4 regions of the Kitasatospora sp. NPDC093558 genome follow, and region 1 is predicted to be linked to each of the others. Evidence: riboswitches for the same ligand, from Rfam matches in the RefSeq annotation. Region 1 holds a riboswitch; each other region holds the start of a gene.

Region 1 (4,203 bases):
AGGGCGAGCTGGTCGGCGCAGGCCTCGCGGTCGCGCGGTCCGAACGGGAGGTACCGCGTGACCTCCGGGTCGCCGAAGAGCGCGTGCAGCGCGTCCAGGTCTTCCGGCGTGTGGTGGTACTCGCGGATGGCCAGCCGGGGGCCGGTGAGTCGTACGGGGACCATGGCTGCCGACCCTACCCCCGGCCAGCGGTTACCGTTCGAGCTATGAACGACGAAGACCTGCGGCTCGCCCCGCGCACCAGGGCCGCCGACCTGCTCGCCTGGGCGGCGGAACAGGGCCGCACCCCGGTGGCCGAGGCGCCGCTGCGCACGGTGCTGGCGCTGCTGGAACTGGGCGAGGGCAGGATGCGCGACGGCTGGCCCGAACTGACCTCGGACGCCGTGGAGCACCTGCTGTACGAGCGGCTCCACCTGTACGTCCAGCCCGACCCCGAGGAGGACCCGCTCGCGTACGGCGAGGCCGTACGGCTGCTGGTCGACCACCAGCGGGCGGCGAAGCGGCTCAACGCCAAGCGGCAGGAGCGGCTGCACGCCGAGGCCGAGTGGCAGGGCGAGGTCGCGGCCGGGCTGCTGCGCCGGGCCGACCTGGTGACGTGGCCCCGGCTGTACGCGGTGCTGCTGCGCGCGCACGGGGTGGACGTCGCGGACGAGGCGGCGGTGCGGGACTGGCTCGCCGGGTTCGTCGAACTGGCCGAGGAGGAGCGGCTGGACGCGTTCGCCGCGCTGGCGGAGGCCGGGTGGCTGGACGAGCCGGACGAGCAGGGCTGGGGCCCGGGCCGGGTGCTCTCGGTGGGCATGGCCACGGACGGCGCGCGGCGGCTCCTGGAACAGGGGCTGATGCGGCGCAGCTACCGCAACCTCGCCGAGCTGAACGCGCTGGGGCGGCCGATGCCGGACGAACTGGCCGGGGACTTCGGGGAGTTCGAGGACGCGGCGGTGGCGGCGGCGCTCGCGCTGTACGGCGAGTGGACGGTGCCGGGGCTGCCGCGGCTGCTGGTCGAGGAGTTCCCGGAGCTCGCGCCGGAGCCGGGGGCGGCGGAGATCGACGCGTACCTGGCGCAGTTGCCGCAGTCCCTGGAGTCGGCCGAATCCCCAGAGCCGCCGGAGTCGGCGGAGTCGCTGGAGTCCACGGAGTCCTCGGACAGCTGACGCGGAAGGCCCCGGCCGGTGACGGTCGGGGCCTTCTTCGGTGCTTCGGTGCGGGGGGGCGGTGGCTCAGGGGTTGAGGCCGCGCTGCTGGAGCCAGGTCTCCGGGTCGACCGGGGCGCCGCCGCCGGGGCGGACCTCCAGGTGCAGGTGCGGGCCGGTGACGTTGCCGGTGGCGCCGACCTTGCCGATCTGCTGGCCCGGGGCCACCTGGCCGGAGCCCTTGATGATCGAGGAGAGGTGGCAGTACCAGATCTCGGTGCCGTCGGGCAGGGTCTCGACGATCCGGTAGCCGTACGCGCCGGACCAGCCGGCCGAGGTGATGGTTCCCTGGCCGACCGCGAACACGGCGGTGCCGGTGTCGGCGGCGAAGTCCAGGCCGGTGTGCAGGTGGGCCCAGTAGCGGGCGCTCTGGCCGTAGTGGGCGCTGAGGTTGTAGTCGCGCACCGGCAGCGTGAGGGCGGCGGCCTTGGCCTTCTCGGCCTCGTCGGCGGCCTTGGCCTTCTCGGCCTCGTCGGCGGCCTTCTTCGCCTCGGCCTCCTTGGCGGCGGCCTTGGCCTGCGCCTCCTGCGCGGCCTGCACGCGGGCGCCCTCCTCGGCGGCGGTGCGCTGGCCGTCGGCCTGCTGCTGGATCCGGGCGGCGAGCGCGAGGCCTGGGTCGGCGGAGAGCGCGACGGGGGTCTCGTCCGGGGCCTCGATGGCGGGCGCGGCGGCCGGGGTGGCGGAGGCGAAACCGGTGGCACCCAGGGTCGCGGCGACGGCGGTGACGCCGAGCAGCGGGGAGGCCCCGCGGGTCTGACGCGGCATCCGGTGGCGGTTGGCCTCGGCCTCCGGGGCCGCGAGCTCGTCCTCGGCCGGACGGGGGTGGTCGAGGAGCTGGGTACCGGCAGCGGGGCCGGCGGGCTGTGCCGGGGTGTGCGTCGACGCCACGGAGGCGTGCTCCTTTCCTTCCTTCGCGCCTACCGGGTTAGCTGACGGGTTCGGAGCAGGAAGGTCTCCTACGGCCGGGCCTGGGCCCCGCCGATTCACCCCAAGGAACATGGTTCCCCGGCTCCCTGACCTGCCCGGAGGCCGGCCGGCGGGATTAGGCGACGGCGCACGGTGCCGTCTGGGTACGGCGTTTCGACCGCGCTGCGTTATCAAACGTTAATCCTAGGACGCCCTGATTCCAAGCCATCCGCCCGGGACGACCGACAACCGGGCGGGCGGCTTGTGCCCTATGACTGTTTTGCGGCTCTTGCCCACCCCTGACACTACTTAACGTGATTGGACGTCACCGGGCGACGGCTCGGGCGGGCCCATCTGAGTACTCCTACTCATGTGCGACCGGCCGGACCGCCGCCATCCTGGCGCCATGAACGCACCGATGCAGTCACGCACCACGGCCGCGTACTACCTCCAGGCCGTGCTCTCCTTCGCCCTGTCGGGCACCGCCCTCGCCGTCGGGATCGCCTACCTGCCCGTCGAGGCCTGGACCCGGGCCTTCCTCGGGATCGGCCTGCTCTACACCGTCACCTCCTCGTTCACGCTCGCCAAGGTCATCCGGGACCGGCAGGAGACGAACGAGATCGTCACCCGGGTGGACCAGGCCCGGCTGGAGAAGCTGCTCAGCGAGCACGACCCGTTCAAGGTCGAAGGGGTCTGAGGGGGCGGGGTGCCGCTCGGCGGGGTGCCACTCGGGGGGTGCCGCTCGGCGGGGGTGCCGTTCGGCGGGGGTGCCGCTCGGCGGGGGCGATCCCGGGATTTCGGTGCGCCGATAGCTTGACGGCTAAGGCTATTAGCCTTAGCTTTATGGCTATCGGCAGCACCGCCGATGCCACCGCAACAGCGGACCGAGGAGGCCCACCATGAACGGCACCAGCACCCCGAAGACCCAGTACCTCGACGTTCCCGGCGGCCGGATCGCCTTCGACGACACCCGCGAGGGCGAGGGCACCCCCGTCGTCCTCCTCCCCGGGATGCTCGACAGCCGGCGCGCGTACCGGCACCTCGTCCCGCTGCTCACCGCCGCCGGCCACCGCGTCATCACCATGGACCTGCGCGGCTTCGGCGAGTCCTCCATCGTCTGGGACGACTACGCGCCGGCCGCGATCGCCGACGACGTCCTCGCCCTGCTCGACCACCTCGGCATCGAACGGGCCGTCCTCGCCGGCAGCTCGTACACCGGGGCGACGGTCGTCAAGGTCGCCGGGGACGCGCCCGGGCGGGTCGCCGGGATCGTCCTGATCGACGCCTTCATCGAGAACCTGCCGCAGAACGCCCTCATGCGCGGCATCGTCCACGCCATGGGGACGGTGATCGTCCACTGGCCCGCGTTCTGGGGCTTCTACCACCGCAAGCTCGCCTACCCGGGCGCCAGGCCCGCCGACTTCGACGCGTACGTGAACGGGCTCGTCGCCTCGCTGCGCACCCCGGGCCGGAGGACCGCCACCCGCGGACACGTCCGCGGCGACTCCTCGCCCGTCGGCTGGACCGCCGCCGCACAGTGCCCCGCACTCGTCCTCATGGGCACCAAGGACCCCGACTTCCCGAAGCCCGAGGTCGTCGCCGACCGGCAGACCGCGGCGCTCGGCGCGCGGAAGGTGATGATCGACGGGTCGGGGCACTACCCGATGGCCGACAACCCGGGGGCCGTCGCCGACGCCCTGCTGCCGTTCCTCGCCGAGTTCGCCTGAGCCTCCTCCACCGCTCCACCCTTCACCCGGACAGAAAACAGAGAGACCGAGCCATGCCCCGAGTCGGACTGACGCCCGAGCTGGTCGTCGACCACGCCCTCGCCCTCCTCGACGACCAGGGACCGGACGGCCTCACCCTCGCCGCCGTCGCCGCCCGGGCGGGCGTCGCGACCCCCTCGCTGTACAAGCACGTCAGCGGCGGCCTCACCGAACTGCGGCGGCTCATCGCCGTCCGCGTCACCGAGGAACTGGCCGCCCGCCTCGCCGACGCCGCCCTCGGCCGCAGCGGGGACGACGCCGTCGCCGCCCTCCTCCGGGCGTACCACGCGTATGCGATGGCGCACCCGCACCGCTACAACGCGCTGCCGCAGGCACCGCAG
Region 2 (4,203 bases), on a different contig from region 1:
CGGCGACCGCGAGCAGGCCGGCGGCGCGGGCGGCGGCGTTGTTGACCCCGCTCGCGATGCCCGCGTGCCGCACCTCGACGGCCGCGAGGACGGTCGCCGTCAGCGGGGCGACGAGCAGCGTCATGCCGGAGCCCATCACCGCGACGGCGGGCAGGACGTCCGTCCAGTAGGAGGAGCCGGCGCCGGCGCGCAGCATCAGCAGCACCCCGGCGGCGCACAGCAGCGGGCCGATGGTGAGCGGGATCCGCGGGCCGATCCGCTTGCCGAGCCGTGCGGCGCGCGAGGACAGCGCGAGCATCAGCACGGTGATCGGGACCAGGGCCAGGCCGGACACCAGCGGCGAGAAGCGGGCGACGATCTGCAGCTGGACGACCAGCAGGAAGAACACGCCGCTGAACGCCGCGTACACGCAGAGGGTGACGAGGTTCACGGCGGTGAACAGCCGTGAGGAGAACAGGCCGAGCGGCAGCATCGGTTCGGGGGCGCGGCGTTCGACGGCGATGAAGGCCGCGCCGAGGACGAGCCCGAGCACGCCGCTGGCCCAGACGACGGGGGAGAGGCCCTCGCCGGCCGCCGTCAGCGCGTAGGTGAGGGTGCCGAGCGCGAGGGCGGCGAGCAGCGAACCGAGCACGTCGAAGCGGCCGGTGGCGCTCTCGTCCCGGCTCTCGGGAACGTAGCGGGTGGCGACCGCGATGACGGCGGCGGCGAGCGGCAGGTTGAGCAGGAAGATCCAGCGCCAGCCGGGGCCGTCCACGAGCCAGCCGCCGAGGAACGGGCCGACCGCGGCCGACACGCCGCCGAGGCCCGACCACAGGCCGACCGCGGCGGAGCGGTCGTCCGGGTGGAAGACCGCCTGGAGCATGGCGAGCGAACCGGGCGTCAGCAGCGCCCCGCCGATGCCCTGGACGGCGCGCGCGGCGATCAGCACCTGGATGTTCGGCGCGGCGGCGCAGGCCGCGGAGGCGACGGCGAACCAGACGACGCCGAGCAGGAAGACCCGGCGCCGGCCGTAGCGGTCGCCGAGCGCGCCGCCGAGCAGGATGAGCCCGGCGAGCGTCAGCAGATAGGCGTTCAGCGTCCACTGCAGGGACGCGAGGGAGGCGCCGAGGTCGGCGCCGATGCGGGGCAGGGCGACGTTGACGACGGTGCCGTCGAGCATCGCCATGCTGGATCCGAGCACGGTTGCCAGGAGTACCCAGCGCCCCTGCGCGGTGCCCAGGCGCAGGGTGCCGGCGTTGGTTGTGGCCACGGCCCGATCCTCCGCCCGGCGGGGTGGACGTGACAAGGGTCACCGGTGGTGCGTCCGGGGGTCGCGGTGGGTGGCCGTCTGGCTACTTAGGGGTGGATTGGTGGGCGGAGGGTCGTTGATCCGTTGCGGTCGGTGAATGGATTGTGCACGTACCGTGCCCTGGATCATTCGGAGCGTCATCGTGCTGGAGGGGGTTGTTGTGGCTTCAAGAGATCGACATTGCTTCACCCGGACGGATGAGTTTTAGTTCAGCGACCGACCGGCCAGCCCGGACGGATCCACCGGGTGGAACGCCGAGTCCTGCCGCTGCCCGGTGGCTCGCACTGAACTCTGTACGGCAGGAGCGGGGGACCCACAGGTAAGTCGCCGGACCGGAATTCGCGCTGTTGGCGCGGGAATCCAGGGCCGGCTTGGGGTGAAGCCGCGCATGCGGCCGGGCAACTCCAGCCCGAACCCGACAGCTCACCTCGCAGGCGTCGGAGAGGAAACTTCCATGCCTGCTCACGCTCGTCGTCGTGCCCTGCCCCGCGCCGCCCGCATCGGCATCGCGACCGCCGTCACCGGCGTCTCCTTCGCCCTCCCGCTCGTCTCCGTGCTGACCGCCCAGGCTCACACCACCGCCCCCGGCACCCCCGCCGCCCCGGTCGCCGCCGCGTCCGCCCCGGCCGCTCCGGCCGCCGCCCACGGCGACGCCGCCTACCGGGTCGTCAGTGGTGACACCCTGTCGAAGATCGCCGAGGCCAAGCGCGTCGAGGGCGGCTGGCAGGCGCTGTACGACCACAACCGCTCGGTCGTCGGCGCCGACCCGGACCTGATCTTCCCGGGTCAGTCGCTCGCGCTCGCCGCTCAGGCTGCTGCTTCGGCCGCGCCTTCTGCTCCGGCCGCTCCGGCCGCTCCGGCCCAGAAGCCTGCCGCCCCGGCCGCCAAGCCGCAGGTGCAGGTCCAGACCGAGGCCACCACCCCGAGTGCCCAGGTGCAGGTCCAGGCCACCGTGGCCCAGCCGGCCAAGGCCCCGGCCGCCGCTCCGGTCGCCGCCACCTCGGGCTACGTCGCCCCGGTCGCCAACCCGGAGCTCGGCACGGCCTACGGCGTCGCCGGCTCGATGTGGGCCTCCGGCCACCACACCGGCCAGGACTTCGTCGCCTCCACCGGCACCCCGGTGCGCGCCGTCGCCAACGGCGTCGTGGTGAAGGCTGGTTACGACGGCGCCTACGGCAACGAGGTCGAGATCCAGCTCGCCGACGGCAAGTACGCGCAGTACGCGCACCTCTCCTCGATCGGCGTGACGGTCGGCCAGTCCGTCACCGTCGGCCAGCAGCTCGGCCTGTCCGGTGCGACCGGCAACGTGACCGGCCCGCACCTGCACTTCGAGATCCGCACCGGGCCGGAGTACGGCTCGGACATCGACCCGGTCGCCTACCTCCGGGCGCACGGCGTCGCTCTCTGACCTCCCCTTCCGGGGATGACGGACCACCGCGGGTGCGGGGCGAAGAGATCAACCGGGATGGTCATGTCGGGTGACCGCTCGACCGGTTGATCGTCGCACCGGCGGACATGGGCGCGGGACACGCCCAGACCGGCCCGGCTCACGCCCACCTCGTGTGCCGGGCCGGTCGCTGTCGTTGGGGGCGCTGTCGTGGCCTCAGCTTTGGCTCGCGGGTGGGGGTGTCTCGGGCGGGGGCGTGGCCGCGCCCGGCAGTCGGACGGTCGCGGCGGTGCCGCCGTCCGGGCCGGCGGGTGCGAGGGTGACCTCGCCGCCGGTGGCGCGGACGGTCCGGGCGACGATCGCCAACCCCAGCCCGGATCCGGGCAGTTGGCGGGCGGAGGGCGAGCGCCAGAAGCGGTCGAAGACGTGCGGGAGGTCCTCGGCGGCGATGCCGGGGCCCTGGTCGCGGACGGTGAGTTCGCCGTTCGCGAGGGAGACGTCGATCCGTCCGCCGGGCGGGCTGAACTTCACCGCGTTGTCGAGCAGGTTGATCACGGCGCGTTCGAGCGCGTGCGGGTCGGCGCGGACGTACCAGGGGGCCAGGTCGGCGCCGAACGCGAGGGCGGGGCCGCGCAGTTCGGCCCGTTCGACGGCGCGGGCGGCGATGTCGTGCAGGGCGACGACGGGCAGCGGCTTGGCATCGCGGGACTCGGCGGGGCGGGAGAGTTCGAGCAAGTCGCCGATGAGGGTGGAGAGTTCCGTCATCTGGGCCTTCATGTTGCCGAGCATCCGGGTGAGCGTCGCGGCGGGCAGCGGGCGGCCGGTCTCCTGGCTGCGGATCAGCAGGTCGACGTTGGTGCGCATCGAGGCCAGCGGGGTGCGCAGTTCGTGTCCGGCGTCGGCGATGAGCCGGGCCTGGCTGTCCAGCGAGCCGGCGAGGGCGGTGCTCATCGCGTTGAAGGCCTCGCCGAAGCGGGCGATCTCGTCGTGGCCGGACACCTCGATCGTCATGCCCGGCTCCTGGGTGCGGGCGATGTGCTGGGCCGCGCGGGTGAGGCGGTCGACCGGGCGCAGGGCGGTGCGGGCGATCCACAGGGCGCCCGCGGCGGCGAGCGCGATGACGACCGCTGCCGCGCCGGCGGTGATCAGGGCGAGTTCGGTGAGCGCGTCCTGCACCGGTTCGAGCGGCTGGGAGATCGCCACGGCGGCGGTGGGGCCGGTCCCGCCGCTCCCGCCGTAGCCGACGGGGCCGATGCTGACCACATAGACGCGCACTGGGGTGCCGTCGGCGGTCCGGCCGTCGCGGAACAGCGAGGCGGCGTGCGGTCCGGTGCTCCCGCTGCCCGCGATCGGGAGGTCCTCCGGGGCGACGGTCACGGCGCGGGGGTCGTTCGGCGGGCACGAGGTGCCGTCGGCGACGATCACCGTGGGGATGCTGCCGCCCTTGGGCATCCAGGGCTGCCCGGCCGTGCCGTGGCACAGGTCGGCGAGGGACTTGAGCTGCGGTCCGCTCGGCGGCCGCTTCCCC
Region 3 (4,203 bases), on a different contig from region 1:
GACGATCCGCTCGCCGTCCGGGCCGGCGACGCAGAACAGGTCGATCGGCCCGAGGTGCTTCTCGGTGGTGTCGACGAGCGCGGCGACGTCGCTGGGGCGGCGGACGTCCCCGCCGACGCCGACGACGGGGCAGCCGGGCCGGTCGAGTTCGGCGGCGAGGTCCTCGGCGACGCCGACCCGCTGGTCGGCGATCAGCACTCCGGCGGCGCCGGCCGCGGTGAAGCGGCGGGCGAGGTCGGCCCCCGACCCGCCGTCGAGTACCGCGATGACGACGACTGCCCCGGTGACCCGCATGGTGCGCTCCTCCCTGTGGGCGGTCCGCACTGACGCCCACGATTTCTGCCGAGGATCGTAGGCAGGTCCTGACCCTCCGCAACAGGGATTACCCCTCAGGTGACCAGGCTCACGCCTGCCACCCGTCCAAGAGCTGTCCAAAACCCGTCCACGCACTGTCCACGAGGTGTTGGCGGGCCGTTGCGAAGCCGTCCGCGGGCCGTTGACGAGCCGGTCACTCACCGTAGATGACGGGGTGCCCCCGACCCACCGGATACGGTCGTGCCATGCCAGTTCAGCCCGACGCCGACGCCACCCGCCCGCCGCTCTTCACGTGGGAGTTCGCCGCCGACCCGTACCCGGCGTACGCCTGGCTGCGCGAGCACGCCCCCGTGCACCGCACCACGCTGCCGAGCGGGGTGGAGGCCTGGCTGGTGACGCGGTACGCGGACGCGCGCCAGGCGCTGGCGGACGGCCGGCTGTCGAAGAACCCGGCGCACCACAGCGAGCAGGCGCACCGCACCGGCCGGGTCGGGATCCCGGGGGAGCGGCAGGCGGACCTGATGACGCACCTGCTGAACATCGACCCGCCGGACCACACCCGGCTGCGCCGCCTGGTGTCGAAGGCGTTCACGCCGCGCCGGGTGGCCGAGTTCGAGCCGCGGGTGCAGCAGCTCACCGACCGCCTGATCGACGGCTTCGCGCAGCGCGGTTCGGCGGACCTCATCCACGAGTTCGCGTTCCCGCTCCCCATCTACGCGATCTGCGACCTGCTCGGCGTGCCGGCCGAGGACCAGGACGACTTCCGCGACTGGGCGGGCATGATGATTCGACATGGCGGGGGCCAACGCGGCGGCGTGGGCCGGGCGGTGAAGCGGATGCGGGCGTACCTGCTGGAGCTGATCCACCGGAAGCGGGCGGACCTCGGGGACGACCTGATCTCGGGTCTGATCCGGGCGAGCGACCACGGCGAGCACCTCACCGAGAACGAGGCCGCCGCGATGGCGTTCATCCTCCTCTTCGCCGGCTTCGAGACGACCGTCAACCTGATCGGCAACGGGACGTACGCGCTGCTGCGCAACCCCGGGCAGCGCCGCCTCCTGCAGGAGTCGGTGGCACGCGGCGAGACGGCGCTGCTGGAGACCGGGATCGAGGAACTCCTGCGCTACGACGGGCCGGTGGAGCTCGCGACGTGGCGGTTCGCGACCCGCCCGCTGACCATCGGCGGGGTGGACATCCCGGTCGGCGACCCGGTGCTGGTGGTACTGGCGGCGGCGGACCGGGATCCGGCCAGGTTCTCGGACGAGAACACCCTGGACCTGGCCCGGACGGACAACCCGCACCTGGGTTTCGGGCACGGCATCCACTACTGCATCGGCGCCCCGCTGGCGAGGCTCGAAGGGCGGTCGGCGCTGGCCACGCTGCTGTCCCGGCTGCCCGATCTCGAACTGGCGGAAAGCCCGGAGAATCTGCGGTGGCGAGGTGGCCTGATCATGCGCGGATTGCGCGAACTTCCGGTCGAATTCAGTCCCGAGAGCCGCTCGCCGCACGCCCGCCCGGACGCTCCGACACACTGACGGAACGTCGCGAAGCGGGCGTGTCCGGCAGCATGAACACCCATCAATCCGGACAAACAACCGCCGTTGGTAGGCGATCGACCACGCGCCGTGATTTCTGTGTGATGTCTGCGATATGAGCTTGTGATTGGTCTGAGGATCTGTCTACTCTCCCTGGAGTTCGCAGCTGCGGACCCCGAGTGCGGAACGCCGAGTCCTGCCCGCCGCACCACGGGAAACCGACCAGAACCCTGGGCAGGGGCGGGGGAACCAGGTTTGTTGCCGTTCCTCCACGGCTTGGGGTGAAGCCGCCCGAGCGGAATCGTTTCCGCAGACGGCGGCCGGGCCACCTCCCGGTCCGAACCCGACAGCTCACCTCGCAGGCGTGCGGAGAGGGACCCCTTCATGCTGTTCGTTGGAACCGGTCGTCACCGCCGTCGCACCCAGACCGAGAAGGCCATCGCCGTCGCCGGAGTGGCCGGCGTCGGACTCGCGATGCCGATCCTCACCGCCACCGGCGCCTCCGCCGCCCCGACCACCGCCTGGGACTCCGTCGCCCAGTGCGAGAGCGGCGGCGACTGGAGCATCAACACCGGCAACGGCTTCTACGGCGGCCTGCAGTTCACCTCCAGCACCTGGAAGGCGTTCGGCGGCACCGCGTACGCGGCGCAGGCCAACCAGGCCAGCAAGGGCCAGCAGATCGCGGTGGCCGAGAAGGTCCTGGCCTCGCAGGGGCCGGGCGCGTGGCCGGTCTGCTCGAAGAAGGCCGGCCTGTCGAAGGGGGGCCCCGCGGCCGACGTCGACACCTCGGACGCCCAGCCCGCCGCCCAGCAGCACTCCCAGCCGGTGCAGCAGCCCGCGGCGAAGCCGGCCCAGCCGAAGCCCGCCCAGCCGAAGCCGGCTCAGAAGCCCGTGCAGCAGCAGTACCAGCAGCACACCCAGCCGGCCCAGCCCCAGCAGCAGGCCCAGCCCCAGGCCCCGGGCTTCTCCGGCAAGGCCGGCTGGGACGCCGACGCGAAGGTGTACTGGTACCAGAACAACGGCACCTGGTACTGGACCAGCCACCAGGGCGTCTACCAGCAGTACGCGGGCCAGGCCCAGCAGCAGGCCGCGCAGCAGCAGGCCCAGCAGCAGTACGCCCAGCCGCAGCAGCAGGCCCCGCGCGCAGCCGTCGCTCCCCAGGGCGGCCACGACTACACCGTCCACGCCGGCGACACGCTGTCGAGCATCGCCGCCGCCCAGGGCGTCCCCGGCGGCTGGCAGTCGGTCTACGACGGCAACCGCGGCACCGTCGGCGGCGACCCGAACCTGATCATGCCCGGCCAGGTCCTGCACCTCGGCTGACGCCGGCCGGAGCCGGCGCGCCACGGCTCGACACGCCACGGCGCGACACGCCACAGCGCGACACGCCACGGAGGGGGCCGACCCCGGATCGGCCCCCCTTCGTCCGGTTCCGCCCCTTTTCCCGGGATCGTCAGGTGAACTACCGGTAAGTAGCCGGGCCACACGCTGAGACGTGACCGAGGTCGGCGTGGCCCCGCGACCCCGTGCGGTTAGGCTCTGGTCGTAACGACTCCGCAATCATCCCGCCGACCGCACCACTGGTCAGCGGGACCCTGCTTCCGCAAGGAGATGCCTCGTGCCGTCCATCGATGTCGTCGTAGCCCGTGAGATCCTCGACTCGCGTGGCAACCCCACGGTCGAGGTCGAGGTCGGCCTCGACGACGGCAGCACCGGTCGTGCCGCTGTCCCGTCGGGTGCCTCCACCGGTGCCTTCGAGGCGCTGGAGCTCCGCGACGGTGACAAGAACCGCTACTTCGGCAAGGGCGTGGAGAAGGCCGTCCTGGCCGTCATCGAGCAGATCGGCCCGGAGCTGGTCGGCTACGACGCCACCGAGCAGCGCCTGATCGACCAGGCCATGCTCGACCTGGACGCCACCCCGGACAAGTCCTCGCTCGGCGCCAACGCCATCCTCGGCGTCTCGCTGGCCGTCGCGCACGCCGCCTCCGAGGCGAGCGACCTGCCGCTGTTCCGCTACCTGGGCGGCCCGAACGCGCACGTCCTGCCGGTCCCGATGATGAACATCCTCAACGGTGGCTCGCACGCCGACTCCAACGTCGACATCCAGGAGTTCATGATCGCCCCGATCGGCGCGGAGTCCTTCTCCGAGGCCGTCCGCTGGGGCGTCGAGGTCTACCACACCCTCAAGGGCGTGCTGAAGGAGCGCGGCCTGTCCACCGGCCTCGGCGACGAGGGCGGCTTCGCGCCGAACCTGGACAGCAACCGCGAGGCCCTGGACCTCATCACCGAGGCCATCCAGAAGGCGGGTTACGTCCCCGGCCGCGACGTCGCGCTGGCCCTGGACGTCGCCGCC
Region 4 (4,203 bases), on a different contig from region 1:
CTCGCGCGCACGCCCGTCCAGCACCGCCGCCACCGCCGTCCGCTCGTCCGCGCCGGCGGGCCCCGGGCCGGGCGCCGCGGGGACGGCGGGCGGCAGCGACAGCTGCGTCAGCCCTCCGGCGGCGAGCAGCAGGGCGCCCCGGCGGGACAGCACGCAGGGCCGTATCGCGTCCGGTGCGGACAGGGTCGGGCTCAGAGCCGGACCACCCCTGCGACGGGCATCGCGTTGACGCTCTCGTACCGCACCCGGGCCCCCGGGTACGGGGCGTGCACGATCACCCCGCCGCCGGCGTACATGCCGACGTGGTGCATGTCCCGGTAGAAGATCACCAGGTCTCCCGGTCGTGCTTCGGACAGGCTCACCCGCTGGCCGGCGTAGGCCTGGGCCTGCGAGGTGCGCGGCAGGGACACTCCGGCCTGCCGCCAGCTGTAGTACATCAGACCGGAACAGTCGAAGGCGCGGGGGCCGGTGGATCCGTACACGTAGGGCGATCCGATCATCCGCACCGCCGCCGCGAGCGCCGCCGCGCCGCGCTCGGAGGCGGGCGGGGTGGTGCCGAGGTCCAGCCGGTCGGTGCCGCGGGTGGCGCGCTGCTCGGCCTCCTGGGCGTCCTGCGCGGCCATCCGGGCGCGCTCGGCCACGCCCAGGCTGTTGAGCAGCCGCTGGGCCTTGGCGAGCCGCTGCTGGATGTCCTGCTTGCTGTCGGCGAGGGTGCGCCGGGCCTGGTCCAGCTCGGCGAGCTTGGCGGCGGTCTCGGTGCGGCGCTGGTCGAGCCCGCGCTGACGGGTCACCAGCTCGTGCAGCGTCTCGTTCTGCCGCTCGGCGGCCTGGTCGAGGGTCCGGGCGCGGGCGAGGTACCCCTCCGGGTCGGTGGCGAGCATCAGCTGGACGGTCTGCGCCATGCCGCCGGCCCGGTACTCGGCGCCCGCCACGGTGGCGAGGTCGCCGCGCAGCTGGTTGAGCTGCTCCTGGGCGGCGGCGATCTCGCCCTGGAGGACGGTGGTCTCGCCCTGGAGCCGCTGCTGGGCCTCCTGGGCCGCGTTGTACTTCTCCGACGCCTGTTCGGCCTCGTTGTACAGCTGCTCGACCTGGGCCTTGACGTCCTTGCGGCTGGGCGCGTCCGGGGCGCCGGGGGCGGCCTGGGCACTGCCGCTCGTCGTCACGCCCAGGGCGGTGGTGGCGGCCGCGGTCAGCACCAGCGCACGGGCGAGCAGTTGGGAACGGCGGTGCACGGGCATGGCGGCGGCTGCTCCAATCCTGCGGACCGGTCCCGCCGCCGCACCGAAGCGGGCGGTCCTGGAGCGGGAGTCCGGTGGCAGACGTTAGCGAGTCCGGGCAACCGAGTCCAAACCCCTCCCAACACGAATATTTGACCATTAATCGGACACCAGCCCGAGGAAAGGAAACGCCGCAGGCCCGGCCTTCCACGAGAGGAAGGCCGGGCCTGCGGGAAGCCGAGCGGGGATCAGACCCGCACGATGGACGAGAGCGGCATGTTGGAGACCGCCTCGTAGCGCACGCTCGCACCCGGCTTGGGCGCGTGCAGCACCTGGCCGTTGCCGGCGTAGATGCCGACGTGGTGGGCGTCGCTGTAGAAGATCAGCAGGTCGCCGGGCTGGGCCTGGGAGAGGTCCGTGCCGATCCGGGTGCCGGCGCCGGCCTGCTCCTGCGAGGTGCGCGGCAGCGAGACGCCGGCCTGGTCGAACGCCCAGACCATCAGGCCCGAGCAGTCGAAGGAGTTCGGGCCGGTGGCGGCCCAGACGTACGGGCTGCCGATCTTGGTGGCGGCGGCGGACAGCGCGGCGGCGCCGCGCGAGCTGCCCGGGGCGGCCGGCTTGGCGACCGGCGAGGACGAGGGCGCGGACGACGGGGCCGAGCCGAGGTCGGCGCGGCTGCTGTCGCGGGAGGCGCGGTCGGCGGCGGCCTGCTGGGCCTTCGCGGCGTCGGCCTTGGCCTTGGCGTCGGCGGCGGCCTTCTCCTCGGCCGCCTTGATCGCCTGGCGCTCCTGCTCGGACAGGGTGTTGAAGAGGTCCTGGGCGGCCTTCAGCTTCGCCTGGATCTGTTCCTTGGAGGTCTTCAGCTGCTGGGTGGTCGCGTCCAGCTCGGCGAGCTTGGCCTGGGCCTCGTTGCGGTCCTGGTCGAGCTTGCGCTGCTGGTCCTGGAGCTCCTTCAGCTGACCCTTCTGGGTGCTGCCGGCCTGGTTCAGGGCGTCGGCCTGGCTGAGGAAGGTGTCCGGCTTGGACGAGAACATCAGCTGGACGGTCGGGGATATGCCCCCGTTGCGGTACTGCTCGCCGGCGATCTGGGCGAGGCCGCCCTGGAGGTCGGTCACCTGCTCCTGCTGGCGGGCCACCTGGTCCTGCAGGCCGCTGACCTGCTTCTGCAGCTCCTGCTGCTTGGACTGGGCGGCGTTGTACTGCTCGGTCGCCACCTCGGCCTGCTCGTTGAGCTGGTCGACCTGCTCCTTGACCTGGTCCTTGGTCGGCGTCGGGTCGGCGTGGGCGCCGGACTGCGCGGAGAGGGCGACGGCGGCGGCGGCGACACCGGTCAGGAAGGAAACTCGGGCTCGGCCGGCGGGCTTGGGACGACGATGGGACGCCACGAAGGCGGACTCCTTCTTCCTACGTCCGCCTACCGGGTGAGCTGACGGGTTCGGGCCGGAAGCATGCCCTACGACGCCTCACGGCCGTTCCAGCGGCCGACCTGGCGCCGATTCACCCCGGAGGAACGTGGTTCCCCGGCTCCGCTCCACAGCGCCCCCAACCACTGGGCTCCCCTGTCGGACGGGCGCTTCGACCCGTCCCGCTGCTTCACGAACTCGGCGGGAACCACCGCCGCCACCCTGGCTGGGCGATCGACAGTGCGGTGGTTCGGGGCACGACCCTAGTAACTGAACCGTGATCCGTTCAAATCCTTGTCAGAAAAAAGGCGGAAGAATAACCAGGTTGTTTTGTGAAGATGACAGAAGGTGATCGCACCAGTACGCAAGGCTGATCACTTGTCACGCACTGACGGGCGAAACGCGCACAAGCGAACGTGCCACCCCCGCCAGGGAGGTGGCACGGATCACAGGGCCGTTCCGCCGGCCCCGGCGTGTCGGGGGGTCAGACCCGGCGGATCGTGTTGATCGGCATCGCGTCGGCCTTCATCACCTTGACCACGTCACCGGTGTGCGGCGCGTGCACCACCATGCCGTTGCCGATGTACATCCCGACGTGGTGCATGTCGCCGCCGTAGACCACCAGGTCGCCCGGCTGGGCCTGGTCCAGCGAGGGCACCCGGGTGCCGTAGTGGCCCTGCTCCTGCGAGGTGCGCGGCAGCGAGACACCGGCCTTGCCGTACGCCCAGACCATCAGGCCCGAGCAGTCGAACGTGTTCTCGCCGGTGGCGCCCCACACGTACGGCGAGCCCTGCTTGCTCATCGCCTTGGCCACGGCCACGGCCGCGTAGCCGCTGGCCGGCGGCAGGTTGCTGAGGTCGACCCGGTCGGCGCCGCGCGAGGCGCGGTCGTCCTGGGCCTGCTGGGCCCTCAGCGCGGCCCGCTCGGAGGCGCTGAGCGAGTTCAGGAGGTCCTGGGCCGCCTTGAGCTTGGTGTTGACGTCCGCCTTGGCCTGGTTCAGGTCCTTGGTGGTCGAATCGAGGGAGGCCAGCACCGCGGCGGCCTCGGCCTTCTCCTGGTCCAGGCGGCGCTGCTGGTCCAGCAGCCCCTTGAGCGCGTCGGTCTCGGTGGCCGTCGCCTGCTGCACGCTGGAGGCCTTGTCCAGGTAGCCGGACGGGTCCGAGGAGAGCATCAGCTGGACGGACGGGTCGATGCCGCCGGTGCGGTACTGCTCGCCCGCCACGCCCGCGAGGCCGACCTGAAGCTGGGTCATCTGCTCCTGGCCGCGAGCGACCTGGTCCTGCAGCTGGTCGGCCTGCTTGCGCAGCTGGTCGGCCCGCTCCTTGGCGCCGTTGTACTTCTCGGCGGCCTGCTCCTGCTCCTGCTGGAGTGCGTCGATCTGCGCCTTGACGTCCGTTTTGTTCGGCTGCGGCGCAGCGTGCGCGGCCACCTGGGCGGAGAGCGCGACCGCGGTCGCAGCGGCAGCGGTGAGCACGGAGACCCGCGCACGGCTGGGCTGCTTGGGACGGCGGTGGGAGGCCAAGGGACCGGCTCCTTCTTCCATGGACTCACCGGTTCGGGTGAGAAATCCGGAAAATAGGTTT

The links. Region 1 has a riboswitch for cyclic di-AMP ahead of AB0O00_RS01745 (M23 family metallopeptidase). Riboswitches for the same ligand answer to the same signal wherever they lie in the genome.
Region 2: it holds a riboswitch for cyclic di-AMP, as region 1 does, so the genes downstream of both, AB0O00_RS15975 (LysM peptidoglycan-binding domain-containing M23 family metallopeptidase) here and AB0O00_RS01745 (M23 family metallopeptidase) in region 1, are expected to answer to the same signal.
Region 3: it holds a riboswitch for cyclic di-AMP, as region 1 does, so the genes downstream of both, AB0O00_RS09735 (transglycosylase family protein) here and AB0O00_RS01745 (M23 family metallopeptidase) in region 1, are expected to answer to the same signal.
Region 4: it holds a riboswitch for cyclic di-AMP, as region 1 does, so the genes downstream of both, AB0O00_RS20740 (NlpC/P60 family protein) here and AB0O00_RS01745 (M23 family metallopeptidase) in region 1, are expected to answer to the same signal.

Annotation. Positions count from the first base shown of each region.
Region 1 covers NZ_JBFBDY010000007.1:22,137-26,339, forward strand. Annotated here, with positions in the region: gene AB0O00_RS01735 (GNAT family protein) at 1-164, opposite strand, end outside; gene AB0O00_RS01740 (hypothetical protein) at 207-1,151, shown strand; gene AB0O00_RS01745 (M23 family metallopeptidase) at 1,218-2,078, opposite strand; cyclic di-AMP (ydaO/yuaA leader) riboswitch at 2,091-2,249, opposite strand; gene AB0O00_RS01750 (YiaA/YiaB family inner membrane protein) at 2,503-2,793, shown strand; gene AB0O00_RS01755 (alpha/beta hydrolase) at 2,996-3,823, shown strand; gene AB0O00_RS01760 (TetR-like C-terminal domain-containing protein) at 3,877-4,203, shown strand, end outside.
Region 2 covers NZ_JBFBDY010000136.1:6,041-10,243, forward strand. Annotated here, with positions in the region: gene AB0O00_RS15970 (MFS transporter) at 1-1,249, opposite strand, end outside; cyclic di-AMP (ydaO/yuaA leader) riboswitch at 1,561-1,740, shown strand; gene AB0O00_RS15975 (LysM peptidoglycan-binding domain-containing M23 family metallopeptidase) at 1,743-2,696, shown strand; gene AB0O00_RS15980 (HAMP domain-containing sensor histidine kinase) at 2,892-4,203, opposite strand, start outside.
Region 3 covers NZ_JBFBDY010000063.1:11,778-15,980, forward strand. Annotated here, with positions in the region: gene AB0O00_RS09725 (SDR family NAD(P)-dependent oxidoreductase) at 1-294, opposite strand, end outside; gene AB0O00_RS09730 (cytochrome P450) at 561-1,850, shown strand; cyclic di-AMP (ydaO/yuaA leader) riboswitch at 2,061-2,229, shown strand; gene AB0O00_RS09735 (transglycosylase family protein) at 2,235-3,173, shown strand; gene eno (phosphopyruvate hydratase) at 3,469-4,203, shown strand, end outside.
Region 4 covers NZ_JBFBDY010000222.1:2,221-6,423, reverse strand. Annotated here, with positions in the region: gene AB0O00_RS20750 (hypothetical protein) at 1-153, opposite strand, end outside; gene AB0O00_RS20745 (NlpC/P60 family protein) at 192-1,238, opposite strand; gene AB0O00_RS20740 (NlpC/P60 family protein) at 1,466-2,602, opposite strand; cyclic di-AMP (ydaO/yuaA leader) riboswitch at 2,613-2,766, opposite strand; gene AB0O00_RS20735 (NlpC/P60 family protein) at 3,105-4,142, opposite strand.